4 regions of the Sporosarcina sp. P3 genome follow, and region 2 is predicted to be linked to each of the others. Evidence: riboswitches for the same ligand, from Rfam matches in the RefSeq annotation. Region 2 holds a riboswitch; each other region holds the start of a gene.

The links. Region 2 has a riboswitch for cobalamin ahead of CSV61_RS08115 (ABC transporter substrate-binding protein). Riboswitches for the same ligand answer to the same signal wherever they lie in the genome.
Region 1: it holds a riboswitch for cobalamin, as region 2 does, so the genes downstream of both, CSV61_RS05605 (ribonucleotide reductase N-terminal alpha domain-containing protein) here and CSV61_RS08115 (ABC transporter substrate-binding protein) in region 2, are expected to answer to the same signal.
Region 3: it holds a riboswitch for cobalamin, as region 2 does, so the genes downstream of both, CSV61_RS14335 (hypothetical protein) here and CSV61_RS08115 (ABC transporter substrate-binding protein) in region 2, are expected to answer to the same signal.
Region 4: it holds a riboswitch for cobalamin, as region 2 does, so the genes downstream of both, cobJ (precorrin-3B C(17)-methyltransferase) here and CSV61_RS08115 (ABC transporter substrate-binding protein) in region 2, are expected to answer to the same signal.

What each region holds. Positions count from the first base shown of each region.
Region 1 covers NZ_PDZE01000003.1:262,290-270,412, forward strand. Annotated here, with positions in the region: gene CSV61_RS05585 (DctP family TRAP transporter solute-binding subunit) at 1-118, opposite strand, end outside; gene CSV61_RS05590 (YibE/F family protein) at 355-1,143, opposite strand; gene CSV61_RS05595 (YibE/F family protein) at 1,140-2,267, opposite strand; gene CSV61_RS05600 (CdaR family transcriptional regulator) at 2,402-3,517, opposite strand; gene CSV61_RS05605 (ribonucleotide reductase N-terminal alpha domain-containing protein) at 3,593-4,867, opposite strand; cobalamin riboswitch at 5,041-5,215, opposite strand; gene CSV61_RS16705 (hypothetical protein) at 5,381-5,551, opposite strand; gene mdh (malate dehydrogenase) at 5,921-6,871, opposite strand; gene CSV61_RS05615 (BMC domain-containing protein) at 7,062-7,403, opposite strand; gene CSV61_RS05620 (EutN/CcmL family microcompartment protein) at 7,378-7,683, opposite strand; gene pduL (phosphate propanoyltransferase) at 7,699-8,123, opposite strand, start outside.
Region 2 covers NZ_PDZE01000005.1:112,209-120,331, forward strand. Annotated here, with positions in the region: gene CSV61_RS08100 (transglycosylase domain-containing protein) at 1-767, opposite strand, end outside; gene CSV61_RS08105 (YwiB family protein) at 926-1,342, shown strand; gene argS (arginine--tRNA ligase) at 1,339-3,006, shown strand; cobalamin riboswitch at 3,224-3,350, shown strand; gene CSV61_RS08115 (ABC transporter substrate-binding protein) at 3,491-4,477, shown strand; gene CSV61_RS08120 (FecCD family ABC transporter permease) at 4,470-5,462, shown strand; gene CSV61_RS08125 (adenosylcobinamide amidohydrolase) at 5,465-6,937, shown strand; gene cbiB (adenosylcobinamide-phosphate synthase CbiB) at 6,937-7,890, shown strand; gene cobD (threonine-phosphate decarboxylase CobD) at 7,877-8,123, shown strand, end outside.
Region 3 covers NZ_PDZE01000014.1:9,543-17,665, reverse strand. Annotated here, with positions in the region: gene CSV61_RS14350 (TetR/AcrR family transcriptional regulator) at 1-176, shown strand, start outside; gene CSV61_RS14345 (GNAT family N-acetyltransferase) at 239-703, shown strand; gene CSV61_RS14340 (MATE family efflux transporter) at 700-2,046, shown strand; cobalamin riboswitch at 2,191-2,381, shown strand; gene CSV61_RS14335 (hypothetical protein) at 2,633-2,854, shown strand; gene CSV61_RS14330 (FtsX-like permease family protein) at 2,903-4,846, opposite strand; gene CSV61_RS14325 (ABC transporter ATP-binding protein) at 4,836-5,597, opposite strand; gene CSV61_RS14320 (sensor histidine kinase) at 5,701-6,705, opposite strand; gene CSV61_RS14315 (response regulator transcription factor) at 6,702-7,391, opposite strand; gene CSV61_RS14310 (c-type cytochrome) at 7,507-8,123, opposite strand, start outside.
Region 4 covers NZ_PDZE01000003.1:120,825-128,947, forward strand. Annotated here, with positions in the region: gene cobJ (precorrin-3B C(17)-methyltransferase) at 1-1,635, opposite strand, end outside; cobalamin riboswitch at 1,766-1,942, opposite strand; gene rpsI (30S ribosomal protein S9) at 2,305-2,697, opposite strand; gene rplM (50S ribosomal protein L13) at 2,717-3,154, opposite strand; gene truA (tRNA pseudouridine(38-40) synthase TruA) at 3,328-4,065, opposite strand; gene CSV61_RS04890 (energy-coupling factor transporter transmembrane component T family protein) at 4,071-4,868, opposite strand; gene CSV61_RS04895 (energy-coupling factor ABC transporter ATP-binding protein) at 4,862-5,737, opposite strand; gene CSV61_RS04900 (energy-coupling factor ABC transporter ATP-binding protein) at 5,713-6,570, opposite strand; gene rplQ (50S ribosomal protein L17) at 6,847-7,227, opposite strand; gene CSV61_RS04910 (DNA-directed RNA polymerase subunit alpha) at 7,258-8,123, opposite strand, start outside.

The DNA of each region.
Region 1 (8,123 bases), on a different contig from region 2:
TTCCTTCTGACTCGCCAGAACTATCTGTTGTTTCTTCTTTGTCTGACGAGCAAGCTGCCAACAATAGCATGGCAGATAAACCAATTGCCCCTAATACACTTTTTTTCTTCATTTTCATTTCTTATTCCCCCTGTTTTCTTTCAAAAGTCATACTGATACTGAGTATACAAATAAAAATAAAGTATCTATTCATAACTTTTGATTAGTGTATATAATTCTAATAGTCTAATAATTTAATTCATATAGAATATAGTACAATAATATCTAGAGAAACTTCTCTGTTTTTTGTGTCAATGTCTAGTTTCTACTGTAAAATGTCCTATTCACATTACACAAAGCAAAAAGAGGAGCAATTCATCGCTCCTCTTTTTGTACTTTATTTAACTTTTCTCTAGCTCTTACTAAGTAATATGCATTAATCCAAGAAGCAATCGGTATAACTAGCGCTATGCCAAGTCCTGCGCACAGTATCAAAATCATTTCTGAACTGAATATTTTTGAATTGACAATATCTCCAATAGAGTAATGCAAATCCTTAAACCAAATAAGCAATGCCAAATACCCTCCAAAGAATGCGAAGAATAAGGTATTCGTATCGGTTCCTAAAATATCCCGCCCAATGCTGACACCTGACTTGAACAATTCCTTCTTACTTAAGCCAGGCGTATGCTTAAATACTTCATGCATGGTCGTAGCGATCGATATAGCGACGTCCATGATCGCCCCAATCGTACTCATGATAATGACGGAAGCACCGATTTTTACAAAGTCCACACCAATATAGAGAGACATACCTGCGATTGCCTCTTCTTCCTCTTCCCCAAATCCTTGAATCATGAGCTTTTGGGATACTAACACAATGAAAAACAACAATAAACTGATGGTAATCATCGTTGCGATAAATGCGAGTACCGTTTTACTGTTCACTTCATTAATATAAAACAAGCTGATGCATCCAATAACGATACAGGCGATAAATGTAATTAGAATAGGATTGGCATTTGCATCCAACATAAAAAACATCGTAAAGAAGACGACGCCAAAGTTAAAAAACAGAGAAATAAATGATCTCGCTCCACTTTTTCCACCTACCCAGATCATCAATACAAGTAAAATAACCGCGAGCCATACAAGTACATTCATATTCTCGCCCTCTTTCGTTCAATGAAGAAGATCGCTGTATAAAGTCCAATGGGGATTGTCAAAACAATTCCAATTCCACCAGCTAACGCACGTGCTAATTCCAACGACAAATTCATTGAAAGCGCAAAGCCTACGGGAGAAGCATTTTTCAAATAAAGGATCAACATAGGGATGGATCCACTGATGTAAGCAAAAAATAGAATGCTTGTAATAGTCCCCATAATGTCTTTGCCAATATCTAGGCCAGATGCTCTCAGCGCTTTAACAGATATCGTGTGATCTCTTTCATATAATGCAAACATCGAAGACGACATCGTAATGGCCACATCCATGATTGCACCGAGCGATCCGATAAATAGCCCTACCATAAAGATGGTATGATAAGGACGCGTCAAAAACTGCATTTCCTCGTAACGCAGCCCGTTCCCCGATGTAATCCATATGACCAGAGATGTAATGGAAAGAGATATGACTGTTGCGACAAGCGTAGCTACAATTGCCGCATACGTTTTTTCAGTGCGGCCACTAACGAGCAGGAGTGAAATGGTGGTGAATAACAGGATACAAAATCCGCAAACTACAAGTAAACTGACCTCGTAATATTTCACATAAATATCTAAAGCGAATGATAGTACCAAGACATTCAACACAAAACCTACTATCGCTAATAGCCCTTGCTTATGCCCGACAATTAGTAGTGTAAAGACGAATATCCACGCAACGACTAGTACGTATTTATCACGTTTTACGTCTGTAATACTGCCTGCTAGTTGCTCTCCAACTTTGGAATCAATGGAAATAAATACTTCATTTCCTATATGGTACTGCTGATCGTACGCACCAGAAGAGGAATACTCATTGACCAACTGGACATCTTGCCCTTTTTCTTCGCCGTTCATAATCCTAGCTACGATCTGCTGGACAAATAGCGTATCTTCATTGCCATGCATATCGGTTACGCTAGTTTCTTCCTTTATTGTTGTATCGATCACCTTAGCGATCGGTCGGTCATAGAATGAATGATTTTGATTGACAAAGGCAATGGAACCGAGACAGCAAATTGCTACGATCAAAAACAAGATCCACTGCCATGTTGTAATGTTTCTGATTCTGTTCAAAACAATCCTCCTGACACCCTTGGGATGAGACACAGATTAATCCTACCATGAATAAGACATAAAACTGAAAAAAATAACCTGTTGCCCAATCCAATAAGAAAAGCTTCGATTCCCCTATCGGAAGCGAAGCAATTTACCACTTATTCCTTACTAAACGACTGCTCTTCCATTAAACGCAAAGCCAAGTATAGTAGAAAGACATCATGCGTACTGGACACAGATAATCCTGTTAACTGCTCGACCTTTTGCAGACGATAAGACCATGTATTTTTGTGGATATGCAGACGCTGCGCGGTATTTTGCATTGACTGGTCTTCTTCAAACCATACCGTCAAATTATCCAGCAAGTCTTGATGATCCTTCAGTGGTGCAACTGTGCGCTTTAAAAATTCCTGCTTTACTACATCGGGAATACTCTGCAATACAATTTCCAGACGCAGTTCATGCTCAAAGACAATATCACCCGATTCCTTTGTAGCATGAACAGCTCGTTCTGCTTGCGCAAATGATTTAGCTAAGTCGAAATAATGTGTGGATGCTCCTATACCTGCGACCACCCGTACTTTCTTGCGCCGTTTTATATGAAGCAATAAGAACTCTAACTCGTTTTTTACTGTTTGCTGATTCATTTCAGGTAATAATAATAAAATTTTATTTTGTGCCCAGCGGATCATCTTCATGGAAGGATGGATGTTTTGAATCGACGCAAATGTCTCTATCTCTTCGACTGTAAACTGTTCCAATAAATCCAGTACTTCTAGTACCACCACTTGACGATAGAGTGTAACGTCGATTCCGAGCAGAACCCCCCGCTCCATAAACCGTTCATCTTTCTTCTTTCCTGTCAGCCAGTCAAAGACGAAAAACTCCACATCACGCACTTTTTCATCCTTCTGCTTTCGTTTCATGGAATCTTGAATGAACAGTTCTGCTACGCGTAAAATCAGCTGTGCCTGCGGGTGAATATCGTCTGGATCGCCCGTTACGCCTAGTACGGCAATCGGTTCATCTGCAATGATAATCGGCAAGACGATTCCCCTACGGACCCCATGTAGACGCCCTACTTCGTCATCCCCCATGCGAAGCACCATTTTCTGACGCATGCTTAGCAGTGCTCCTTCATGGAACTGGTTGATTCGAGCTGGTTCTGTGCTCGCTTGAATAAAGCCTCTTCGATCCGTTAAAATCACTTGCTGTCGTATCAGATTCGATAATTCCGTTACCATTTCATGTCCTAATGTATCAAATTGAAACACTTGTCTCACCTCGAATGGAAACTGCTACTCCTACTAAGTTTACGTTACTTTAGTTTCCACTACAATAGAGAGGTTTCAGATAAGTCGGACTTCTGGAATTCTACCGCTCCATGCCTTTATAAGTAGTTGCAACAGTTCTGCTGTTTCAATGGTGGCAGACTTTCCTAGCGTGACAGATCCACCTCGATCAGTATGTCGCTGTTCTGCAGTTATTCGGTCAATCATCGCGATTTGCTGTTGTTTGGTTGCCTGGTTTATCGAACGAGGCTTGACTGTAGCTGCTTTACGTAGAGGTGTTTTCATTCCGCTTTGACAGGATGCCGCCTCCAAGTAGCAGTTTATTTCTCGGGCTACCCTTTCAATAAACTGGGTAGCCTTTTTTGAATGTAAACCAATTTGCTGGTCAGCTATTGCGGTTTCCCATCCTACCACTTCAATTTGTATAGTACGTCCCCATATACTCTCAATGCCATTTAGCAAACGTACAAGTATGGTACAAGTACGTACCAATTCTTTTTCCCGCATAACATGTGGTAATTGAATATACGAATGTAGCACTGCCTTTTCTTGTTGTTCATGATTATGAAAATGCACTACAACACCCTCACTTCCAAGTAGTCGCTTCATTAAACCGATGGCAGAAACCTTTTTATGTGCAATAGAAGAAACGTCAGCGACACGAGAGAATCGCTCAAAGTTAAAATTGCCAAGTGGGCATCCAAAAGTGCGTTCTACTTGTTCAGCATCAAATAAACTCCAAGAGCTGCATGCTTTTACTTGTTCCATAAAATAATCGGGTATACGTATATGCTTTTCTTTTACCTTACTTGATAAAAATGATGCAATTCTACTGTCGGCAATATCCATAGCATATTGCCGAACTCCCGTCTTTCGCTGATAGAATGACTTTCCGAAGAAGGACATAATTTCAGCTGGCAAAGTCACATAGCCATGACTCAGTATCCAATATGCTTCCTGTACTTTTTGCAAGCGCTGGACAGTTTCATTTTGCATGGCGGCCATAGCTATGAGCATGAGTCTTTCCTGAGGCAGTCCTAACCTTTTATCGTCATAATCGGACGTGACAAATTCATTCATATATTGCTGCAACTGCTCAGAAGAAATCAGTTGATCACGTTCCGCTACAATCTGTAAGCCAAGCCATTTGATTTCACTTACTGAATAGTTATAAATCCATTGACCGTATAACCCGTCCTGTAACAATTTCCTTACTACTTGATGAAATCCTGAATACACGGGTCTTCCACGTTGTTGTTCTGCTTGCTTATACAATATCTGCAACAACGCATATTCATGTAAATGTTCTCTTGTCTGTTCATATACTCTCATGTTGCGGTCTCCTTTCGTAAACAACAAAAAACAATCATTCCGCCTCTTCGGCAAGATGATTGCAATAGTTGTGAATGAGGAAACAAATTCAGGTAGTTTGAATATACTCCACGCAAAAAACATAGAGACAGATACCTTTTTTGCTCCCACTCCTCAACCCCCGAAGAAAGTGTTGCTATTACGAAACGTGGCAGGTCTCCTGGCTTCACTTCATCCTTCCGTTAGTGCCTTCCCATGTCTCCATAGTGGCTAATTCTAACGGTCGTCCGTGTGTACAGTTGCGGGGACAGCTCCGGTTTACGGATTCCCTTTTATACCTTGATAGGTACCAACGCATCGTGCAAACTCGTTTATTTGATTGAATTCATTTTATCATGGATAACATAGAGGGTGGTAGCGTTTGTTTTATTTAGAAGCAAGGCATAACTTAACAGGGTACCTATGCACAAAACTACTGTGAGTCCATCCACAATCGTTTTTGCTAGGCACCCTGTATCGAGCTTTCTTCATTACTTACATTAGTTGTTGTTCGCATAGACAGCCGCACTCCGCCAATCCTTGAACATACGCTTCTTCCCACGTAATCCCATGGATGAAACCATTCTCTGAGTAACCTGTGATCAAATAAAACGTCTCATTTTGCTCTGGTAGTGTTGAATTGTTTTGATAGTGGTTGTTTTGCATTAAAATTACCTCCTGGATTTGTATTTTTCTTAGTATATGCCTTGTCGGGATATAAAAGAATATGTCCTTTGCCTTTATAAAAAATGGTAGCGCTTACATTCAAAGGTCATAGGAGAGAACATTCTTTATATGTTTCCGATTATATATAGTAAAGGCATATTTCATAATTCAGTTAATTCTGTTTATTGTATCACAAATAAAATTATAAGTAAATAAAGAAATTATAATTCTCTATTAACTATTGTGAATTTTTTAAATGAACATATGACTTCTCTATCATTCAATGAATGAAATGCACTCCGAAATACTTCTTTCTATAGAAAAATATCTCCCTAAGTCCTCGTTACGACTTAGAGAGATCAATAGTGATTAAGACATTTGCTTTTCGCAAATGTCGATCACTGCTTTGACAGAGTCAGCTGAATGATCGAGAGCTGTTTGTTCTTCCGCTGTTAATGGGAGTTCAATTACACTCTCGATCCCATTTCCACCTAAAACAGTAGGAACGCCTAAATAAATATTTTGATATCCATATTCGCCTTCTAAATAAGCGATAGATGGCATAATTCGTTTCTTATCTTTTATAATTGCTTCCGCCATCTCCACCAAAGCCGCCGCAGGTGCGTAATACGCGCTACCATTACCTAACAACGAGACGATCTCGCCGCCGCCTTTTCGAGTACGCTCCACAATTGCTTCCAATCGTTCATTCGAAATGATTTTATCCAATGGAATGCCTCCAGCGTAAGAATAACGCACAAGTGGAACCATATCATCACCATGTCCACCAAGGACAAAGCCGGAAATATCTTCTACGGAAATATTCAATTCTTCCGAGATGAACGTATTAAAACGGGCAGTATCCAGCACACCCGATTGACCGATTACGCGGTTTTTAGGAAAACCGGTTGTTTTATAGCAAACATATGTCATCGCATCTACCGGGTTACTTAAAATCAACACCACGCTGTCTGGTGCGTAACGCTTCACTTGTTCAGAAACAGAACGCATAATCTTCGCATTGGTCGCAACTAAATCATCACGACTCATACCTGGTTTCCGCGCGACGCCGGCTGTAATGATCACCATTGCAGCGCCTTCAATATCCTCGTAATTTGAAGTGCCTGTAATACGGGAATTGAACTGTTGCACAGGACTTGTCTGAAGGAGATCCAGTGCTTTACCTTTGGTAGGATTGGAGAGGTCTGGAATATCGACCAATACGATGTCCCCTAATTCCTTCTGCGCTGCCATCAATGCAGCAGTCGCACCTGTATGACCCGCTCCGATGACTGCAATTTTATGTCGTTTGAAAGCCATGGAAACCACTCCTTTCTATAGATTTCAATATGATCAATGAGTTTTCGCTCAATAAAACTTCGTAAGTGCTCATAAGAAATGATTATCCGATCATACCTTGCGTGTAACCGCTCATATACGTAGATATCCGCTCATAGTCATGCTTTGACCGCTCTATCACGTAACACAAGCGCTCATTAGTTATCCGCCCTCAGTCTTTCTTCGGCGTCTTCTTCACTTCTACCGCTTTCTTTACTTTTGGAATTTCTGGAGTAGTTGGCACTAGCGGCTTCACCATGCCATATACTGAATCATCAGGACGCGGGATCACATGCGCACCTAGCAACTCTCCAACACGCGCTGCTGCATCACGACCTGCATCCACAGCTGCCTGAACTGCTCCGACATCCCCCTGAACGATGACCGTGACGATACCACCATCTACCATCTCTTGTGATACCAACTCCACGTTAGATGCCTTTACCATTGCATCTGCTGCTTCAATCGATCCAATCAATCCTTTTGTCTCAATCATTCCGATCGCTTGACTCATGTATATCACCTCTCTTTACTTCTGTTGAATCGATAATACCAATAATGACCGCGTCGATTGGGATCGGGTTTTCTTTCGGCAAAATAAAGCGTGAAGAACCACCACTCGTAATGAGTACCTCGTCTCCAACCCCTGCTCCAATCCGATCTGCCGCGACCATATGCGATTGTATATTATTGCCGTGTGCATCAATTGGCTGGACGATTAACAGCTTTAATCCTGATAATCCATCCTCTTTACGGGTTGCCCATACATTGCCAATTACTCTACCCATTCGCATGCGTAATCACCTTTTCTACTTTCTACTAGTTATCGTTTTACCGAGTTCTCGTGCTGTATCTCTTGCTAGTGCCGTAACAATTGTACCTTTATTGACGACGATTTCCTTTTCCGAAATATCAGCCACGTCTTCAGCCGATAAGAGCTTTTTAGTGAATTCAAGTGATTCTGGAATACGTACTGGATCAGGTGTCTTCGTTGTTTTCGTCACCGCTTGCATAGGTATGGTTTCTTTTGCGTCATTTGGTTTCACTAGACGCCCAATTGACCCCTGTGTAATGAAACCTGCATTGGCTTCATCGGTATCGATATGCATTTCAAGACGATATCGCTCATTCACCCGAATGCGTACATGGCGAAATGAAATAGATCGGACTCCATCCGCTTCCACAGTGACATACTCTCCGTCTACCACGCCAAAGCGCGCAGCATCTGAAGGGG
Region 2 (8,123 bases):
ATTTCCTCTTCTATTGCGCGTTCTTTTTGTTCAGTAGAAATATAGTCATAGAGCTCCATTTGATTCAGTACGAGCAATTGACGATCACGTGAATTTTCGGGATGATCAAGTGGCGAATAAATCGAAGGGCCTTTTGCGATCGCCGCAATCGTAGCCGCTTCTTCTAAAGTCAGATCTTTTGCTGCCTTGGAGAAATAAAATCGACTCGCTGCTTCCACTCCATACATTCCATGGCCGAAGTAGACGGTATTTAAATAACCTTCCAAAATCGTATCCTTGTCATAGAAAATTTCCAGTCGATAGGCAAAGAGTGCCTCATGCAGTTTCCGTGTCCATGACTTTTCGTGCGTCAAATATAAATTCCGCGCATATTGCATGGTAATCGTACTCGCTCCTTGTGCTTTACTCATCGTTTTGACATCTTTCAGAATTGCACCCGCGATCCGTTTGTAATCAAATCCATTATGCGAATAAAATTTCTTATCTTCCGTTGCAACGAAGGCATCCGAAAGAAAAGGGGACATATCGGACAGCTTCATCCAATAACGTCGATGTTGTGAAAAATGATCCCCGATCTGATGTCCGCTATGATCGAGGAACAATGAAGCCTTTGGTACGCTCAATGAAGGGGCACCAAGTACTTGAGCATATATTCGAAGAGCGATTAAGACAGTTAGAATCGCGGCTATAGACGTGATCGACAGAGATAGTGCGATCTTTTTCCATTTTTTACGATTTGTAGATTTTATATAATCGGTACGTTTCACTACATATCACATCCCGTTCCATTCAGTATCTTTTGACAGTATGGGACGGTTGTGAACGGATTAAACGGTTCGTAGGAAAAGTTTAGACGTGTAACATTGAAACTACCGCCAGAAGAAGTGTATAATGAGTGAATCTATTTACATAAGGCGGTGAACGAATGGAAGCGCCAAAAATGGAAGTTCAGCTCCGTTCCGTTATTCAACATCCAGACCAGCAAGCGGAAACGCATACGATGCAGGCGACTGGAGAACTCATTGAGAAAAAAGGACAGGCCTACTTATTGTTTGAAGAACGAACAGAAGGAATGCCGCCGGTCCGAACAACGGTGAAATTACATGCCGATGATGCCTTCATCATGCGTAAGGGCGGCGTTCAGATGCGATTGCCGTTCAGACAGGATGATACGCGTTTCGGTACATACGGTAATGGCCCTGCCGTTATGGATTTAGCCGTTTATACCAAACAACTGGAGTGGGTACCTGGACGCTTTACGGTAGCGTACGACTTACATTCAGACGAAAGTTTATTAGGAAAATATCATTTGACAATAACCTACTCGGAGGTAACACAATGAATGCAGTAGAGCAGATTCAACATGAAATAAAAGTAGCATTGCACGAAGCAATTGAAAAAGCACAACTAGTCGAAGGAACAGAAATTCCAGAAATCAAACTGGAATCACCAAGAAGTAAAGAAAACGGCGACTATGCGGCGAATATCGCTATGCAGTTGACGAAACTAGCAAAAAAGCCACCACGGGCGATTGCGGAAAGTATTTTGGAGCACCTCGACACGACGAGCACAGCAATTGATACCATTGAAATCGCTGGACCCGGCTTCCTCAATATTCGCTTGAAAACAGACAGTCTCGGGGATATCGTGAAATCCGTTCTTGACCAAGGAGTTGACTACGGTCGTTCCGACAGTGGACAACAACAGAAAATTCAAGTGGAATTCGTATCAGCCAACCCAACAGGCGACTTGCACTTAGGGCACGCACGCGGAGCATCACTTGGAGATTCACTATGTAATATTCTCGACAAAGCAGGCTATAACGTAGCGCGCGAATACTATATTAACGATGCTGGTAATCAAATAAACAACTTAGCATTATCTATCGACGTTCGGTATTTTGAAGCACTTGGCTTAGAAAAAGAAATGCCAGAAGACGGCTATCGTGGTGCGGATATCATCGCGATCGCAAAAGATCTCGTCGAACAATACGGTGACAAATATGTCCATGTACCAGAAGAAGAGCGGCTTGCATTTTTCCGTGAGCACGGATTGAATATCGAACTGGATAAACTGAAGAAAGACTTAGCGGACTTCCGCGTTCATTTCGATAACTGGTTCTCGGAAACCTCTCTATATAACAACGGCAAGATCGAAGTCGCACTTACTAAACTTCGTGAAAACGGCCATGTCTATGAAGAAGATGGTGCCACTTGGTTCCGCTCCACTACATTTGGCGACGACAAAGACCGTGTACTGATCAAGCAAGACGGTTCATTCACATACTTAACACCGGATATCGCGTATCACCAAGACAAGCTAAGCCGCGGATTCGATAAACTCATCAATATTTGGGGAGCAGACCACCACGGATATATTCCGCGTATGAAAGCGGCAATTCAGGCACTTGGCTATGACCGCGATACACTCGAAGTAGAAGTGGCACAAATGGTTCAGCTTTATAAAGACGGAGAAAAATTCAAGATGAGCAAACGCACGGGAAAAGCAGTCACACTACGTGAATTGGTGGAAGAAGTAGGCTTAGACGCTGTACGTTACTTCTTTGCGATGCGCTCAGGCGATGCACAAATGGACTTCGATTTAGATTTGGCGGTATCCAAATCCAATGAAAACCCTGTCTACTACGCACAATACGCGCACGCACGTATTTGCTCGATCTTACGTCAGGCAAAAGAGCAAAACGTAGAAGCATCAACAGAACACGTCACGCTATTGCAAGACGAAAAAGAGCTAGAGCTATTGAAGAAACTCGGAGATTTCCCGAAACTAATCAGCGACTCGGCTCGCATGCGCGCACCGCACCGCGTGACGACATATATCCAAGAACTAGCAGCTACATTCCATAGTTTCTACAATGCTAATAAAGTGCTGGATCCGGAAAACAAAGACCTTTCCGAAGCACGTTTAGCTTTGATTACAGCAACAAAAACGACGATTGCGAACGCGTTGAAATTGGTTGGCGTGGAAGCACCTGAAAGAATGTAATATATCGAACATGGCCAGGCGGATTTCCTGCTTGGCTTTTTTTATGTCTTTGTAAAGTGGAGAGGAAAAAGAAGATACTGTTACGCTGCGTTTCAGGCGGACGCTCACCGCAGGCCACCGGGAATGCGCTTCCTTACTGGAGCCTTATTCCCAAACGCTCCTCAATCTCCGCCTTACCCTGTACAACCAAGACTATTATCGCTATAATAAAGCATAATTACATATCTTCTGAAAAGGTTCTCAAAACTTGAGATGAAAAGCGAAATCGGTTCAAATCCGATGCGGTCCCGCCACTGTATGTGCCATGCACAAGCCAGGTCACCTGCCTTTTTAGAAAATGAAGTTCCGCAGCAACCTACGAGGATAGGTACAGTGGAAGAAGTCACGCGCTGACTTCATCCTACCTCATCCTTCGAACTTTTGAAGGTTTTTTTTATGTCTGCGACTTGCGTAATGAAACACACATATTAGAGGAGGAACACACATGAAGAAGTTTTGGCAACTGATGCTAACGGCAATGCTTGCAGTACTACTACTCGCGGCATGCGGAAGCGACAGTGAAAAAGAAGAAACACCGGCAGATGAAAATCAAGCTGGCGAAGAAGCGAACACGGAACAAGAATCAACGGATGCAACGAGCTATCCCTACACCTTGACGGATGCCACTGGCGAAGAAATGACATTTGAACAAGCGCCGGAAACTGTCATTTCATTAATTCCGAGCAATACAGAAATTTTATTCGGAATTGATGCAGGAGATCAAGTGATCGCGGTAACAGAAAACGATGACTACCCTGAAGAAGTAACGGAGCTTGATACAGTAGGGGACTTTACGGTTAACGTGGAAAAAGTCATTTCATTGGAGCCGGAAGCAGTGTTCGCAAGTGAAATGATGATGGGTTCAAGTGAAGAAGGATTGAATCAAATTCGCGAAGCAGGCATCCCTGTAATCGTCGTGCAGAATGCAGGGTCATTCGACGAGACATATGAAGTGATTGAACTGATTGGTGAAGTCATGGACAAAAATGTAGAAGCCAATCAAATCGTCGAAGATATGAAAGCAAAAGTGGCAGATATCAAAAAGAAAGCAGCAGACATTACGGACAAGAAACGTGTGTCTGTTGAAAACTCCGATGCGCCTGAAATTTATACGCCAGGAAAAGGGACATTCCCACAGCAATTCCTAGATATGATCCACGCTGAAAACATCGTGACAGAAGAAGGCTGGATCATGATCAGCCCTGAAACGATTGTAGATGAAAATCCGGATGTAATTTTGGCTATGTATAGTTATGTTCCGAATGTCATAGAAAATATTAAAACGCGTGACGGATTTGATACGGTTACTGCGATCAAAGAAGATCAAGTTATTCAACTGGATGAAAACATCACAAGCCGTACGGGTCCACGTTTAGCTGACGGATTAGAATTGTTTGCAAAAGCAGTCTATCCAGAGGTATTCGGTGAATAAAACCGCCCTCGCCTATGTCGTGTCGATGGCCACATTGCTTGTGGCCATCTGGCTCGGCGTATCGATCGGTACAGTGAAAATACCAATAGAGACGCTATGGAATCAATCGGATGCGACCGCAAGTAATATACTGTGGAAGATCCGCATGCCCCGTGTGTTGCTGGCGGGAATCGTCGGTGCATCACTAGCTATTTCAGGAGCCGCTTTCCAAGGGCTATTGAAAAACCCATTAGCTGATCCTTACACCCTCGGAGTGTCATCCGGTGCCTCTGTCGGCGCCGTGATCACACTCTTTTTTGGTATTTCACTACCGGTTCTGGGCGCATTCACCTTACCTGTATTTAGTATGATCGGTGCCGCCGTGACGATGTTTCTAGTAATCGGTTTCGCTCGAATGGTCGATCGGTCAATGAAAATGGAAACGATTATTTTAACAGGTATTATTTTCGGTTCATTTCTTGGCTCCGTGCTGTCGCTGATGATCGCGTTAACGCAAGAAGAACTCCGTCAGATCGTTGGGTGGCTGCTTGGTAGCGTATCGATGCGCGGTTGGAATTATATTCTGATGGTACTGCCGTTTTTCATCATCGGTTCCTTCATGCTGTGGCTCAATCGCCGTGAGTTGAACGCTTTATTATTCGGTGAAGAACGCGCACATCATCTCGGGGTCAATGTCAAACAGCGTAAATTGATGATTTTGCTAGGTGGTTCGGTCTTAACGGGTTCTGCTGTTGCAGTGTCTGGGACCATCGGCTTTGTCGGTCTAGTGGTCCCTCATATGACGCGCATGCTATGGGGGTCCGATCACCGTCATGTTCTGCCGTTATCACTATGTAACGGTGCTTCCTTATTGATCATTTGCGATCTCGTGGCACGAACGATCATTTCACCGGCTGAATTACCGGTCGGTGTCATTACAGCATTCATTGGCGCTCCGGTGTTTGCTTATATCTTTTACAAACAACGTAGAAAAGGGGCGATGTGAAGATGTTGCAAGTGGACAATCTTTCGGGGGGCTACGGCAAAGAACCGATTGTGCGAAATGTGTCGTTCCACGTGGAAAAAGGAGAAGTTCTTGGAATATTAGGGCCGAATGGTAGCGGAAAATCCACGTTATTGAAAATCATCTCGGGAATTTTGCCGAAACAAAGCGGTAAGGTCATGATTGCCGGTAAACCTTCGGGCGCCTATACTCAAAAGCAATTTGCGCAGCAAGTAGCCGTCTTGCCACAGCTTCATGCCCATGCGTTTTCTCATAGCGTCAAAGACACTGTCGCTCTCGGTCGCTATCCGTATCAGTCGGGGATTTTTTCGAGTTGGTCGGAGCTAGACGAGCAAGCAGTGCAAGAAGCGATGAACTATACAGGCGTCACGCGATATGAAAATACCGCTATTGAATTATTATCTGGCGGTGAGCAACAACGTGTATTCGTTGCCCAAGCACTCGCCCAGCAAGCACCTATTTTATTATTGGATGAACCGACAAACCATCTAGACATCGCGCATCAGCAACAATTGCTCGATACGATCCGCAATCAAGCGAGACAGAAGGGGATCACGGTCATCTCAGTATTTCACGACATCAATTTGGCCGCACTCTATTGTGATCGCTTATTGCTGCTGAAGAACGGGGAAGTAGCATCAATTGGTGTGCCGCAAGACGTCGTACTGGAACAAGAAATTCATCATGTGTACGACGCACGCGTCAAAACGCAGCCTCACCCTGAAATGCCGAAACCTCAAATGACGCTATTGCCGAACTTGCAAGAAAAGGTGGAGCTGTTTAGTGTGAAGAAAGCAGACGTAAAGATTCGTGAAGATCACGTATTGTTGCAATCCAACCAACCACTGAAGACCATTTCTTCAGCGGTCCATAATGCGGGGCTTGGTTGGTACCGGACATTCGTCAATCGAGGTGTACGTGCAGATTATATGATCGATGACGTACAACGCGAGAATACGGAATACTTACGTGCGCTAGGCTATCATTTGACAGATACAGTTGCGATGATGACGGCGGTTAGTCCGGAGCACGTTGAAGTGGAAGAATACGAAGGACCATTTGGCTCGATTGTCGTGGCAGTGACAGCAGGTGTCGGAAACGCGGTCGATGTTTCGAAGTCGTGGCAGCGTGAAAATATTCCGTACATAGGGACGATCAACACATGGGTATTCATTAATGGCGAATTAAGTGAAGAAGCATTCGTCCAAGCATTGATTACCGCAACGGAAGCGAAAGTGAAAGCACTGCAAGATGAGCGAGTAAAGGATCCTGAATCCGGCACGGTCGCTACCGGTACTTCGACAGACAGCTTGCTGATCGCATCGACACAGCAAGGGGAATACTTGCCGTACGCTGGACCGATTACGCAACTCGGAAAGTTGATCGGTAAAGGGGTATATGACTGTACGGTGCGGGCTATTCATTCATATCGAGCAGCAGTAGGTGAGCACGTATGATCCCAGCGCATTTCATAGCGATTGCGATCGGCATGGTGCTCGACCGGTTCATTGGTGATCCACCTAACTGGCCCCATCCAGTCAAATGGCTAGGCACGACAATCAGTAATTTGACGAAGCTATTAAATAAAGGGCGTATGCGGACAATAAAAGGTGCGATTTTATGGTTACTTATTTGCATGACGACATTTCTACTAGTCATCTGGCTCGTGAGTATCGCATACCGTCTGCATCTAATCGCAGGCATCGCAATCGAAGCGCTACTCATTGCGGCTGGACTTGCGCAAAAGAGTTTGCGTGATGCGGCATTCGTAGTCTATGAGCCGTTGAAGATAGGAGATGTAAGCGAAGCGCGTGAGAAGCTGAGCTGGATTGTCGGCAGGGATACGGAGAAGCTCGATGAGAGTGAGATAGCCCGTGCGACGATTGAAACAGTTTCGGAAAACACGTCTGATGGCATCACAGCCCCCTTATTTTGGGCATTCTGGCTAGGGGCACCGGGCCTGTGGTTGTATAAAGCGGTCAATACACTCGATTCTATGATCGGGTACAAAGATGAGCGTTATCGTGCATTCGGAAAAATTTCAGCGCATATGGATGATCTTTTTAACTGGATTCCTTCTAGAATAACAGGATTGCTTATTCTATTGTTCACTTCGAATGAAGGTGGACATTCTTTTACACAGCGAATGAGTGGCTGGTTAGGCGATGCCAAAAAACATATGAGCCCGAATAGCGGCTATTTGGAAGCGGCAACTGCTTGGCAACTCAATATCCAATTAGGCGGACGCAGTACATATCGAGGAGTCGTATCGGAACGAGCGGTACTAGGCCCGGCAGTCATTGCGAATAAAGAACATATCCGCTCCGCTACGTATCAAATGCAAGTCGTGTCTTGGACTTTCTGGTCACTCGGCACAGTAATAGGGGGGATTTTCTATGCGATTGCCTGAACACGGTGCAAACAGTAAACGATTATATACATCCATGAATATCTCGATGCCTGATGAAGTGCTCGATTTCAGTGAGAACTGCAATCCGGCAGGACCTCCATCGTCCGTAGTGGAAGCGTGGCCTACGTTGATTTCGACCCTCAACAGCTACCCCGATCCAGACGGTCAGCCGTTTCGTTCGGCAATTGCGGAATTTCATCAAGTGGACGAACAACAAGTTCTTGTAGGCAATG
Region 3 (8,123 bases), on a different contig from region 2:
ATGAAGGGATCATTGCAGATCAAAACGTAGAGTTGCTTATGAAGTTGATTATAGATGCAACGAACTCTACACTTGATCGAAAGTTTTTCTATGAAAATCGCATGACGGTTACCGAAGCATTAGATTCTATAGTAGATATCCTATTGTTCGGATTCATTAAGAAACGTGATGACTAAATAAACTAATAAAACAAAAGAAGTTTTACTGTTTTACAATAAATCGAAAGCGAGATGGAATTATGAGCCTCCACGCATGTGAGGTAACGAATGAAAATTGGCAGGAAGTTGCCTATTTATCCGTACATGAAAACCAAAAGAACTTTATTGAAAGCAATTCATTTTCACTAGCACAATCTCAATTTGAACCAGAATGGAAGTCCATTGGCTTATATGATGGAGAAGAATTAGTCGGTTATGCGATGCACGGTCGTGAAGCGGATGGCAACGTATGGCTTGATCGTTTTATGATAGATCAGCATCACCAAGGTAAAGGTTATGCTAGCAGATTTCTTAAACTTCTCCTTACGAGAATGGAAGAAAAGTATCAATGCGACAAGATTTTTTTAAGTATTTATCCAAGTAATAAAGCCGCACAGCATGTATATGAAAAGTTCGGTTTTAGGTTAAATGGTAAAATTGATGATGTGGGTGAATTCCCTTGTCTTATTATGGAACTTGATCTACAAAGGAGCCCTGTGCAATGAGTTCTTCTTCACCCAAATTCAATCAATTGGATACTGAGCCTGTAGGACGTATCTTTTTACGTTATTTAATACCGTCAACTGTCGGTATGTTACTAATGGCCATCAACATTGTGGCAGATGGCATTATGGTCGGTAATCGATTGGGTGCAGAAGCATTAGCGGGAGTCGGAATTTCGGCTCCCGTTTATACTATCTTTTTTGCTATTTCTTTGTGGATTGGTATAGGCGCCGCTACGAAATACTCTATGGCGATGGGTGCCAAAGATGTGCAAAAAGCTCGTTCGATTTTCACACATGCGATCGTCTCTATTTTCTTATTCACCACTATAATAGGCTTGACCGCCTTTATTTTTAGAGATCCGCTAGCGTATGCGTTAGGAGCGAATACGACCACTTTCCCTTATGTATCACAATACTTATTTGTGATTTTACTGTTTGGTTTTATCTTTACTGTAGAAAACACGTTTAGCATTTTCGTGCGCAATGATGGAGCACCGAACCTTTCAATGGCCGGGTTAATTGTAACGTCCGTCGTGAACATCATCTTGAATTATGTGTTTTTATTCATTCTAGATTATGGCGTCGCCGGTGCTGCAAGTGCTACAATTATCGCTTCCTTTTTGGGCATGTTAGTACTAGTCACCCACTTTTTTAAGAAAAACAATAATTTAAAACTAATTCGCTTACGATTCAATAGAAAGCTATTCCTAGCTATTCTATTCATTGGTTTTCCGAGCTTCCTTTCCGAGTTGGGAATCTCTTTTTTTACTATTACGCACAATATTGCATTCGAACGGATGGCTGGTACGGAAGGCGTTGCGGCGTTCTCTATTTTGAACTATGTGCACAGTGTTATGCTGATGCTATTCCTAGGAATGGGCGGCGCGATTCAGCCGCTGATCAGTTATTATCAAGGCTCTGGTAATCGAGCACGGATGAAGGAAACTGTAAAAAAGGCCACTCTTACTGTCATGATCGCGGGCGCTGTGTTTTTCCTTGTCGGCCAATTCGCAGCAGGGCCTATCGTATCGATTTTCGGAGACTTCCCACAAGCCGTTAGAGATTTGGCTACTACTGGAATTAACCTGTTCTTCTTCGCTTATTTGTTCACAGGTACGAACTTTGTCATGATGACCTATTATCAGTCTGTCGGCAATGTACGGATGGCTACTTGGATCACCGCGTCACGTGAAATCATCGTCATGTTAATTTTCCTAATGATTTTACCACGCATTTTCGGATTAAATGGTATTTGGTTGTCCATTCCTGCTTCTGAGCTTGTCGTATTTATTAGTGTGTATTTACATCAAAGGAGCGCTACTCGACATTCGTTCATCCACTAAACATTGATCTATAGAACGGGACGGTAAGACCGACATTCCAAGCGGTGCGTTCCGTCGAATTAGTGTCATTCCGTGTTGTAGTAGCAGTGTAACATTATTTTTGTTCATTTCATAAATAAGCGTGATATACTGAAAGAGCAACTGAATATCGTGTTAGAGATAGGTGCGTTTATTTTTCTTAAACGCTTAAAAGGGAAATCGGTGAAAAACCGATGCTGTCCCGCAACTGTGAGTTGGAGTATAATTCGTTACCACTGTTTTACCGCAAGGGAAATGGGAAGGTGGATTATACGATGAAGACGAGCCAGGAGACCTGCCTAGATCAGTACACACCAATACCCTACGCGGATAGGAGGTGTCAAGTGCGGCTTATGAAAAATCATACACAAGCCGACGTACGAAAAAACGGAATCAGGACATTCATTAGGTGGCTTCGATACAGTTTCTATCGATCCAACGTAGATGTATTTCCTGCCGAACCGTTTACTTCGTCATGGCTTCCCACTTAACATCCTTCCAAGCATTTACCGGACGGATGTTTTTTTATGTCAACGAACCAATACACACACGATGAGGAGAATGATTCATGCACAATCAAACAATTGATGACTTTACAAACTTACTAAAAGATACACTGATGTCGGACCGAGTGAGCACTCACTCCACCCCCCTCTCTTTACTAGTAAAAGATATAAAAAAACAGATTTTCGAAGATCAGGCGAATAACACTGCAGAAAAAATTGTGCAACTAGCTAATTTGGATAAAGCATATCAAATTGTGGTTACTGAATTGGTAGGTAGTAACTAATTCATAGTAAAATCCCCCTGACTTAGATGTGTCAGGGGGATCACTTGGTTATAAAGAATCTTTGATTACACGTTTATAGTTCAATACGGATAGCAAGCCAAATATAGAATATAGTACCGTGTAGATGAACATCACAATAATCGTAGGTGCTAACATTTCCGTACCGAATAGGAACCAGCCGGATTTCACAGCAAAATAGCTGTGTAAAAGACCGACGACCAATGGAATGCCGAAATTAAATAGCTGCTTTCGTTGAACCCCTTTAAGTAAATCCGTTTGTGTAAAGCCGAGTTTACGAAGAATAGTGTAGTTCGATTTTTCATCTTCACTTTCGTCCATCTGTTTAAAGTATAGTATACAGCCAGACGTAATAAGGAAGGCGAGACCGAGGAATCCCACGATGAACATGATCATGCCCGCACCTTGCATTTGTTCAGTTCTTTCCTCAAACTTCGATTCATGTCCTGCCCAGTCGTTTATTCCCAACACACTAAATAATTCATTTGCTTTTTCTAGATCATTTTCATTGTCTATATCCACTCCATGATACTCTGTAAATTCAGATGTTATAGACGGATCTTTATCTTTATTCATCTTCCCGAATACTTGATCATCCACCACTGCGACAACGAAAGCATAGGTCACACGCGTTGGAAGGACAGCTGTTTTTTCTATCCCTTTCAGTGTTAGATCATACATATGCTCTTTGCCTCGAAATACGATTTGCTGGTCTGTTTGAAATTTCATGAAATTTTCCGTCAAGCTATCGAAGTTAATGAAGAGTACTTCCTTCTCTGCTACATCTATTTCCGACAATCCTTCATCACTAATGACAATCATTTCTGTGTCGGTATAACTCATATTTTGACTCTCCCCACCAGGAATAGATAGCACTCTCAATAAATCCACAGGTGTAGTCAATAGATCAACAGCTGTCTCAGTATAAGAAATATTTTTACTTTCAAGTGCCTGTGTAAATTCCTTTGCACGTGTAGTATCAGGAATAGTGAAGTCGGCCGGAATAGTTCGCTCTACGGTCTTCTCTACTGAGTAGTATGATATATAACTTAACGACAGTAACGCTATGGATAGCGCAGATAATGAAGTAATAATCATTAATAGAAAGGAATTTGATTTCATTCGAAACATAATTGAAGAGAGAGACAGCACGTCGTTAACGTTCAGATACCCCCCTTTATGTTTACGAATCAGATTAAAGATAAAGCTGACCGAGCCTTTATAGAACAAATAGGTTCCCATGATTACTGAAGCTAGTATGATGATCATGACCAGAAATAGCTGATCACCAAGGAACACACTACTAAACAATCGGGATGATAAATAATAGCCGAATACAATGAGTAGAATACCCAACACACCGATGACCGCCTGGAATACTGTCATCTTTTTGACCCGCTGTTGCGTCACAGTCGTTACACGGAACAAAGATAATATACTTTGCCGTTTAATGAATAGCGCATTCATGATCAAAATTAATACGAAGATTGCCGCAAACACAATCAATGTCCGAACCAAAGCTTCTGAAGAGAAACGTAAGGTTGCAACATCCGTTACACCAGTGACCTTAAATAAAATGAGCATGAGTAATCGTGACATCGAAAATCCTAAGAATAGCCCGATAACGAGAGAACCTACGTATAATACAAAATTCTCTACACTTAAAATACGGAAAACAGTTCCTTTTGTCATCCCGATCAATTGGAATAATCCAATCTCTTTACTGCGTCGTTTAATGAATAGATTGTTAGCATATAGCAAGAATACAGACACGATCACAATCAGAAAAACTGAACCTGATTTAATAGCTGCAGCACCTTTCACTCCTCCTGTTGCATCGTCCAATGCCGGATCGAATTGCAACGTGACAAATGAAAAATACAAACCTACGCTAAAAACCAAGGCAAAGATATACACATAATAATGTTTAAGGTTTTTCTTGATATTGCGGAAAATCAGTTGATTAAGCGTCATGTTGCACACCACCCAACACACCTTGCGTTTTGATGATGTCAGTAAAGAATTCGTTACGCGTCTGATCTCCTTTATTTAGTTGCGTGTAGATTTGTCCATCTTTGATGAACACCACACGTTCACTAAAACTTGCGGCGAGAGGATCGTGAGTCACCATGACAATAGAAGCATTCCTCTTCCTATTGAGATCACTTAGTTTGTTCAACAAATCGGATGCCGCTTTTGAATCGAGAGCGCCTGTCGGTTCATCCGCAAAAATAATGCTCGGATCATGGATGAATGCTCGTGCTGCAGACGTCCTTTGCTTTTGCCCACCTGAAATTTCGTTCGGGTATTTGGCAGCAATTTCGGAAATCCCCAATTCCTCCGCCACTGCATGAAATTTTTCATCGGCTAGTTTTCTAGAAACTTTCTGCACCGATAGCGGAAGCAGTATATTTTCTTTTACTGTTAGCGTATCGAGTAGATTATAGTCCTGAAAGATGAAGCCGAGATGACGTTTTCGGAATTCTGCCATTTGCTTCTCTTTCATCTCGTTGAGGTTCTGCCCTTCTATGTTGATCGTTCCTTGGCTGACGCGATCAATAGAAGAAAGGACATTTAACAAAGTCGTTTTCCCCGAACCCGATGCTCCCATGATGCTGACGAATTCACCTTTTTGTACTTCAAGGTCCAGTGCACGTAATACTTCCTGTTTATTGAATGTATTGCCGTATGTTTTATAGACTTTCATTGCTTGTAAAATCACCATATCCATCACTCCTTGTTCATTCTATCTTAATCAATGTATAGAATTTTCTCCTGCCTTTAATATGACAATTTTAAAAAGCATGTGACGATGCTGTCACATGCTTTTACATACGTGTCATACGAATCATTTCGTTTTCTTTCGCAAAAACCAGCGACAACCGAGTACCTTTCCCTACTGTCGACTCTACTTCCATCGTAATCAACAAGGATTCTGCAACTTGTTTTGCCAAGTACAGCCCCATTCCTGTAGCGGCATGATTTGGATGGTTTGCTGTACCAGTAAAGCCTTTATCGAATATACGAGATACGTCTCTTGGCGCGATTCCCTGCCCAAAATCTTCAATCGATAACGTGGTGATGCCATTCTGGCTAGTACACCGAATACGTACGTCCGAATCCTCACTGTATTTCACTGCATTCGTCAGTAATTGTCTACTAATGAAGCCAAGCCATTTGGCATCGGTCAGTACGTCTATTGTTTCCAATGATACATCAAAACCGATTCGTTTTTGCATACACCATTGCTTTAATGATTTTATCTCCTGAAATAGCAACTTCTGTACATCGACTTTTTCGATATACAAATCATTCTGGATGAATGGAATACGCTTTTGATGAAGTTGCTGATCCAGTAGCAAATGAATGCGAAGCCACTCATACATCAACTGTGAACGAAGCGCAGGGTCTTTTGTACGTTCGATCATTAATTGCAACGTCGTCAAGGGTGTTTTCACTTCATGTATCCAATTCAATATGTCATCTTTTTCTTGTTCTAAATCGGTTTGCAATTTATCCAACTGGTTTTTATACACTTGAATTTGTTCGGAAATTTTTTCGTGAGTAATTGTTTCAAAAGGACTGTTAGCTTCAGGTATTGTAGTCAGATCGAATGATGGCTCTACTGAATGGATGTGTTTATAAAATCTTGTTTCTTTTCCATAACGTGCAACGATAAATAGAACGAAAGATAAACAGGAAATGAATGCTATATAGACAGTAGACGTAAATGGAACGCTCGTGTCCAAATAGCCCATTGCTAGAACGAGCAGTTGCAAGAAGATAAAGAACAGTATCCAACTAACACGTTCCTTTAAAAACATTCGAATCATAATTGCTTTTCCTTCGCCATATAACCTTGCCCCACCTTTGTTTCAATAACATCAGTCAATCCGATTTCTGCAATTCGTTTACGCAGTCGATTGACGTTGACAGTAAGCGTATTATCACTAACAAATCGTTCATCATCCCATAAACTGGTGATGATTTCTTCCCTTGTCACAATTTCATTTATTCTTTCGATCAGGACTTTCAAAATATATATTTCATTTTTGGTAAGCTCAATAGTTCCGTTATCATTTGTCAGTGTGCCCTTAACAAAATCCACTGCCGCCCCACACCAGAACTTTACTTCCCATGTCTGTTCTGTGTTGTAATTATAGACACGGCGCAATATCGCTTGGATTTTCGCTATCAGTACATCAAAATGAAATGGTTTTTGAATGAAGTCATCGGCTCCAAGCTGCATCGACATCACCATATCTGTTGGGTGATCACGTGAAGACAGGAAAATAATTGGTACATTGGAATGCGAGCGAATCATCCGACACCAATGAAAGCCATCGAACTTCGGCAATTGGATATCTATAATTACCAGATCTGGATCGAGCTCTATAAACTCTCGCAATACATTACCGAAGTCTTTAACTCCTTCCGTCTGGTAAGACCATTGCGTCAGGCGGTCTTTTATTTCCATAAATAAGGTTTGATCATCTTCAATCAGCATAATTGTAAACAACGGACTCACCACACTTTTCTTCAGTGCTTTTAGTTTATCCTATCTTTGTACAAAATTAAAATAGCTCAACCTAACATGTAAAACAAGTTAAGTATGAGCTATGTATGATTCACTATTAATTCTTTTCCACCACATCGAGTTCAGTCCAGTCAAATTCACCCTTCCGAATCTTCTCTCGGCGTTCCTTCGTGATATAGTCACGTTCCGGATCCTTATGGTAATCTCCCACTTTCTCTGGATCACCCTCAGGACGGTCATGGGACAAGACGAACGCTGCTAAATCTGCGGCTTCCTGGTCTGTCAGCGTTCCAGCATGTCCTTTCGGCATATTGTTTTGAATGAAACCTGTCGCTTTGTTAATCCGGTTTATACCTGCGGCTTCATTGAATGACCCATCACCCCATAATGCGGGACCTGTATGGTCACTCGTCCCCGATCCATCTCCTGCGTGGCAGGAAATACAGTTTTTATCAATGAATAATTGCTGCCCATTGTCCACGTTCGGCTCAGGAATAGAGTCTTTATTGTTATTCATTCTCCAAGTAATATCCTCATCAGTTTTTACATCTTTTGAGATAAACGTCAAATACTTGACCATCGCTTTCATTTCTTCACTGCCTTGATCAAGTTTTGATCCATTCATACTGCGGACAAAGCAGCCATTGACACGATCTTCAATCGTCGTCCAATTTCCATGGTGCTCTTTCGGATATTTCACAGTCGCTCCGACCA
Region 4 (8,123 bases), on a different contig from region 2:
TACTTCAATCTTGCAGCTCATGTCGTAATAGTCATAGTTCAGTACTTTTTTAACACGTTTAAAATACTTAAAGAAACGTTCGTTAGGGTGTGCATTTTGTTCATATTCTTCTATAATTTTGGTGACCAACGGGATTAAATTATCCGGTTCAATTCCCTCAGCGATTGGCTGGGCAGCATGAGCAGTACGGCCAACCGGTTTCGCTCCAATAAATAAATCAAACTTTTTCTTTCGGTAAACAATTCCAATGTCGTCAAACACAGGGCGATAACATGCCATGCCGCAACCATTGAACCCGACATGCAACTGCTTTGGAAGCTTCATCCCTTCAAACTTTGCTGCGATTTCTTCCGCATATGGGATAGAATCCGCCTTTTCTCCGTAACAAAAATCACACGCTTTAACTTTTAAGACTTCCCCTGCCGGCATGACTGTAAAGCGTTCGTTTTCAAGTTTTTCAACAATCGCTTCAGGATTATCTGTTGTAACTTTTACAATAAAACGATGATCCGGTGTATATTCCAATGTGCCTTTCTCACCAACGACTTCAGCTAAAACCAGCATCTGTTCTGCTGTGATCATTTTATTAGCAACACCAGGCGAAACGGAAAATTCAAATATATTCTCGATCGGCTGCCTCACCAAAAATGGGTTTTCCACTTCTTCTTCTGAAACCATAGATAAAGCCTTTAATGCCATATCCATTGACTGAACCTTTTCTTTTGGCTCTGGTTCTTGCACAGGAGCCTGCTCGGGCACCTTACTTATGATTTCCTCATATCCTGACCGCGCCTCTCCGGTTTCCTGATCAAGCGCCCATGGTTCTGCTTCCTTTTTCAAACGCTGATGCGGTTTTAAACTTTGTTTACCTTCTCCCAACGTATATTTACGTTGGTAACCGCGCGGTGTAATAATCTTTCCATCATAAAAGAAAGTGGAAGAGTTACCGATAATGACAGTCGTCAGCATTCCAATATCATGCTCAAGCATTTCCGATAATGTCGTTAGGACAATACGCTGGTTTTCACGATACGCACTTTTCACCAGGCCTACAGGCGTATCAGGGGAGCGATATTTTAGTAAGATATTCTGTGCTTCTACAATTTGACGCGTCCGGCGTCCGCTCTTTGGATTGTATAAAGCAATGACAAAATCCGCCATCCCGGCAGCTTCAATACGTTTTTCGATAACAGTCCATGGTGTCAGATGGTCACTCAAACTGATCGTACAAGAATCATGCATAACAGGTGCACCCAGTAAGCTTGCACATGAGTTAATAGCTGAAATACCTGGAACGATTTCTACATCAATTCCCTCTGCTTCAGTCCAGCCCTTTTCGACCAGCACCTCATACACTAATCCAGCCATGCCATACGCACCTGAATCACCACTGGAAATTACTGAGACAATACCGCCTGCCTCCGCTTTCTTAACAGCATCTTGTGCACGTGAAACTTCTTCAGTCATTCCTGTGCTGACAATAGACTTCGCCGTTACCAAATGCTTAATCAGCTCTACATACGTTTTATAACCAATAATATAATCACTTGCTTGCAGTGCGTCTAATGCCCGTCCCGTAATATGTTCAGTAGCACCGGGACCAAAGCCGACGACATAAATTTTTCCCTTTTTCATGATTTCCCTCCAAATAAAAATGCCTACACTCCTTTTCAGGGGAGTGTAGGCACGTGAAAGTATATTAGAAGTCATACTAAAAAAAACAATTAATATTATTGTCCCGCCCATACTTCTCCCACCGAAAAGTAAAGTGTCATTTAAATAAGCAGGTTTCCTGACTCAAGCTTCACTTTACTCTTACACCTTCCCAATTTCTCAGTGGTATTGTAATTTCATCAGCATTTACAGTAGCGGGGGCTGTACTAGAATTTCACTAGTTTCCCTTTTAACTCACAATGTGAGCACTTATTTAAATTAGTTTATTTAATTTTCATAAATATAACACATAATCTTCTAATCTACAAACCTACTTTGGTTTATTTTCTATACCCTTCTGATAGACTATCTCTTCTTTCTGAATTTCTTTGTTTTCTATTCTCAAGAAAACTCGTCCTCAGTGCAACCATGATCGCAAGCTAGAGGCATTCAGTAAATCTTTACATTTTAGAATATCGCAGTCAAAGTCAAGCATAGCTATACATTTACAAACTACTCACTACTTGAATTAGTGGGTTATGAACTATTAGGATAGACTACAGTGTTAATTACGGGAAGAAATTTAAAACTCTAAAAAACCTCTTTCCAAAAACTCGGAAAGAGGTTGTAAAGGTTGATATGAAATCAATATTAACGTTTTGAGAACTGAGGTGCACGACGAGCGCCGCGAAGACCATATTTTTTACGTTCCTTCATACGTGGATCACGTGTTAGGAATCCTGCTGATTTAAGTGCTGCACGGAAATCAGGATCTACAGTAAGCAATGCACGAGCAACGCCGTGACGGATTGCGCCTGCTTGACCTGTGTAACCTCCACCGTGAACGTTAACGTGGATATCGTAGCTTCCAAGTGTTTCCGTTGTAACTAGTGGTTGTTTAATGATTTCACGAAGTGTTTCGAATGGTACGTAGTCTTCTACGTCACGATTATTGACGACAATTTTGCCTTCGCCAGGAATTAGACGTACACGAGCTACTGAACTTTTACGACGGCCAGTGCCGATATATTGTACTTGTGCCAAGTGGGTTTCCTCCTCTTAATTAACCGCGAAGCTCGAAAGCTTCTGGTTTTTGTGCTGCATGCTGATGTTCTGGACCAGCAAATACGTGTAATTTCTTGATTGTTTGACGACCTAGAGGACCGTTTGGAAGCATTCCTTTAATCGCAAGTTCAAGCATTTTTACAGGGTAGTTTGTACGCATTTCTAGAGCAGTACGTGACTTGATGCTACCTGTGTAACCAGAGTGACGGTAGTACATTTTATCTTTCAACTTGTTACCAGTCAATTGGATTTTTTCAGCGTTGATGATGATGACGTGATCGCCTGTATCAACATGTGGTGTAAACGTTGGTTTATGTTTACCGCGTAAAAGAGTTGCAACTTCTGAAGCAAGACGACCAAGCGTTTGTCCTTCAGCGTCGACAACTAGCCATTTACGTTCGACTTCGTGACCTTTAGCCATGAATGTTGTGCGCATATTGTATTTCCTCCTAAAATATCAAATCTGTTCCCTGTTTTCTCTATCCCTAAACACAAATAAACTTCCGGGGCTTGTTTGTGGGGTTATTGAAATACCATTTATCATGTTATCCTTTATTGCCAATAAAGTCAAGCGTTTTTATGTATACGCCAGGATTAGTTGCCATGACTTCAATATGTGACTTCTAGTAAGTACAAACCGTGTGCCGCCGCAGTTTTCCCTGCTCTTTGGCGATCTTTCGCCTCGAGTATTTTTTGGATATCTTCAGGCTCGTCCCAACCAATGCCGACTGCTAACAAAGCACCAGCAATCGTACGAACCATATTGTAAAGAAATCCATCTCCTTCCACTTCAAGAACTAGTTCGTCCTGATGCCGTTCAAGTGTTAGTTTTCGGATCGTGCGGACTTTATTCGAAGTAGCGGTCTTCGCCGAACAGAAACTTGTAAAGTCATGTGTACCGATTAAATAGGCAGCACCTGCCTTCATTCGTTCTATATCCGGATTCCATCTACCTAAATGAACAGCAAAATTACGTTCGAATGGACTTTGCAATTCTCCATAGGACCATTTATATCGATACGTTTTGCCTTTTGCACCGTAACGGGCGTGAAAGTCTTTAGACACCTGTTCAATCGCAGTTATACGAATGTCCTTAGGTAGCAATACATTCAATGCCATCAGCCAACGATCACCTAAATCAAGAGGTGTGTCAAAATGAATGACCTGACCTAACGCATGAACACCGGCATCGGTTCGTCCGCTTGCTACCGCGTGTGATGTCGGGTTTTTATGCAATTTAACAAGGGCTTTATCAATCTCAGCTTGAACTGTCCGCATGTTTGGTTGCGATTGATAGCCGGCAAAATACGTCCCGTCATACGAAACAGTTGCTTTCATTCGTTTCAATTTATTCACTTCCTCACCCACAGCAATACACCTACTAATAGCACAAACGTGATCAGAACAGCAGTATCCCTTATGTGCCAAGACAGCTGACGGAACCTTGTGCGACCTTCTCCACCACGGTAGCCACGCACTTCCATAGCGATCGCCAAATCTTCCGCACGCTTAAACGCACTAACAAATAGTGGGACAAGCAACGGAATGACTGCCTGCACCCGTTCTTTGATGGAACCGGTACTTAAATCAGACCCTCTAGCTAATTGTGCCTTTAAAATTTTATCCGTTTCATCCATCAAGGTTGGAATAAAACGTAGTGATATGGACATCATCAATGCCAACTCATGTACTGGCAATTTCAGCTTTTTAAAAGGATTGAGCAACGTTTCCAATCCATCCGTAATCGAGATCGGTGAAGTGGTTAGTGTCAATACTGTCGTAATCAAAACAAGAACTAAAAATCGGATGGATATAAATATACCCATTCGCAATCCCTCTTCATATATTTTGATAAACTTCCATTCAAATATAATAGGTCCTTCGCGTGTAAAGAAAATATGTAATAGAAGAGTAAAAATGATCAAAAAAATGACTGGTTTTAATCCATTAATCAAAAAGTACGGTCTAATTCGGGCAAGTGCAATAACAAATGCTGTGAAGCCAAGCAAAATGGCATAGGACACAACGTTATTAGCCAAGAATACCGCTACTACAAACAGAAAGACAAAGAGCAATTTGGAACGAGGATCCATACGATGCACAATGGATGTACCTGGAATAAAACGGCCTATAATCATTTTTTCTAACATGGCCGCTCCTCTTTTCTTGCAATAGCTTTTGCTAATTCTTGTGCCAATATGTCTTCCGTAAGTGCAATACGATCGAAACGTTGACCACTCATCTTTTCAATCTCACGCTGAAAACGCACGGAACGCGGGATGCTGAGTCGAAATGAATGAAGCTCGTCTTCCATACTATATATTTCTTCAGGCGTCCCTTCCATCACGGCTGTCCCCTCATGCATCACCAGGATTCGATCACTGTAACGTGCCGCATCTTCCATACTATGGGTCACAAGAATGGTCGTTAGACTCTCCGTCTTATGCAAATGATGGAATAACTCCATAATCTCCTTACGACCTTTAGGATCCAACCCCGCTGTAGGCTCGTCAAGGACCAAGACAGATGGCTTGAACGCCAAGACACCTGCAATCGCAACGCGCCGCATTTGACCTCCTGACAGTTCGAAAGGAGACTTCTGCAACACATCATCCGGCAGACCTAACAGTTTCACTAATTCATGTGCGCGAGCTCTTGCTTCTTCTTTCGGCACACCAAAATTTATGGGACCGAACATGATATCTTTTTCAACTGTTTCTTCAAATAACTGATGTTCAGGGAACTGAAACACAATCCCTACTTGGTGCCGTACTTCCTTCATCTGCTTACCTTTAGTTTGGGCAGTAATCATCGTGTCACCTATTTGGACGATACCTTCAGACGGCTTTAGCAACCCATTCAAATGAAGCAATAGAGTCGACTTCCCTGAGCCCGTATGACCAATAATTGATGTATAAGAGCCTGAAGGGATCGTAGCTGTCACGTCGTGCAAAGCACGTTTCTCAAACGGTGAATCTTTAGCGTATAAGTATCCTACTTGCTGAAGTGAAATGTCCACAATTCATTCACCAACTCTTCTTCTGTCATATGATTGCCTTGCAACTCTACGCCAGCTGCTCTTACTAACTCAGAAACGCGTAAAGCAAAAGGCAGATCGAGCCCAATCTTTTCGAGCTCAGTACCTTGGCGGAAAATTTCCTGTGGTGTACCTACCATCAATACTTGTCCTTCATTCATTACCAATATACGATCTGCCAATAATACTTCTTCTAAATCATGTGTAATGGATAACACAGTCAAACCAATTTCCGATCGCAACTTCTTGACGATCTCAATGACCTCTTCACGTCCTTTCGGATCCAACATGGAAGTGGCTTCATCCAAAATAAGTAGCTCGGGATGCAATGCTAATGCGCCTGCAATCGCTACACGCTGCTTCTGACCGCCTGATAGATGATGTGGCTCATGATTAATGTAATCCGTCATCTTCACTTGTTCTAAAGCCTCTTGAACACGTTTTACCATCATGTCGTATGGTACACCGTTATTTTCTAGTGCGAAAGCTACGTCATCCTGTACCGTAGATCCGACAAACTGATTATCGGGGTTTTGAAAGACAATACCCATACGTGAACGTGTTTCCCAAAGATTTTCTTCTGATAATCGTTCCGAGAAGAGATGTACTTCACCTGATGAAGGAAACATCAAGCCAATCAACAGCTTTGCTAGCGTCGACTTACCAGAACCGTTATGTCCTACAACTGCCAGCCATTCTCCTTCATACAAAGTGAAAGACGCATTATTCAATGCCTTAGTTGACTCAGGTGAAGAGTCTTCATCCTCCATATCGTAAGAGAACTCTACCTGGTGCATCGACGCTATTTCCTTCATTTAGATTCCTCCTCTTAGCTGTTGCTATGGATCAATATAAGCTCTATGTAATCAATTATTCTTATGTATAAAAAAAAAGCGCGTACCTCATCTAAGGAATGCGCCTTTGAAAACGAAAATGCCGGGTGCTCATGCCGACATCTCAGATGAGGTACGTAGAGCTAGACCAGTCGATTACTCGCGGATCATAACACTCAGCTTTTATGTCGTATAAATCTCGTAGTTGTAATAAAAGGGTGTGCTGTGCGTGACAGACACACCCTCGAAGTGTTGGAATTACACCAGTTCAATAATAACTACTGGTGCGCCATCGCCACGGCGAGGTCCCATTTTCATTATACGTGTATAACCGCCTTGGCGATCTGCATAACGTGGTGCTACTGTATCAAACAACTTTTGAAGTGCAAACACTGTTGCTTCTTCGCCTTCTCCGTTTTCAACAGTCACCTTTTCACGACGAATATATTCAGCCGCTTGACGACGTGCATGAAGATCTCCGCGTTTTCCAAGAGTGATCATCTTTTCAACTACTTTACGTAATTCTTTAGCACGTGTTTCAGTTGTCTGGATGCGCTCATGAATAATAAGATCTGTCGTTAAGTCGCGAAGCATTGCTTTACGTTGTGAACTTGTGCGTCCAAGTTTTCTGTATCCCATTTGAAGTTACCCTCCTTCAATATATGTCAGTTATTCTTCAGAGCGTAACTCAAGGTTTAGCTCATCCAATTTAGCTTTCACTTCTTCAAGTGATTTACGGCCTAAGTTTCGCACTTTCATCATTTCGTCTTCAGACTTGTTAGCAAGTTCTAAAACCGTATTGATGCCTGCACGCTTCAAGCAGTTATAAGAACGGACAGAAAGATCAAGTTCTTCAATTGTCATTTCCAAAACTTTTTCTTTTTGGTCTTCTTCTTTTTCTACCATGATTTCTGCAGTTTGTGCTTCGTCAGTCATACCAACGAATATATTCAAATGCTCTGTAAGAATTTTAGCTCCAAGTGATACTGCCTCTTTAGGACCAATGCTTCCATCTGTCCATACATCGAGTGTCAACTTATCAAAGTTGGTACTTTGTCCGACGCGAGTGTTTTCAACTTGGAAGTTAACGCGTGATACAGGAGTGTAAATCGAGTCGATTGGAATTACACCAATCGCTAGATCCTCACGTTTGTTTTGATCGGAAGGAACATATCCGCGTCCACGTACAGCATACATACGCATACGTAAATGTCCATTTTTACCGAGAGTAGCAATCGGGAGATCTGGATTTAATACTTCAACATCACTATCATGTGTGATGTCTGCAGCCGTCACGACGCCTTCACCTTTCACATCGATCTCAATAACTTTCTCATCGTCTGAGTAAATTTTGAGAGCTAGTTTCTTCACATTCAAAATAACTGTAGATACGTCTTCGACGACACCTTCAATTGTAGCGAATTCATGAAGTACACCATCGATTTGAATAGATGTCACAGCAGCTCCTGGTAATGAAGACAAGAGAATGCGGCGCAAGGAATTCCCTAAGGTGTTTCCATATCCACGCTCTAAAG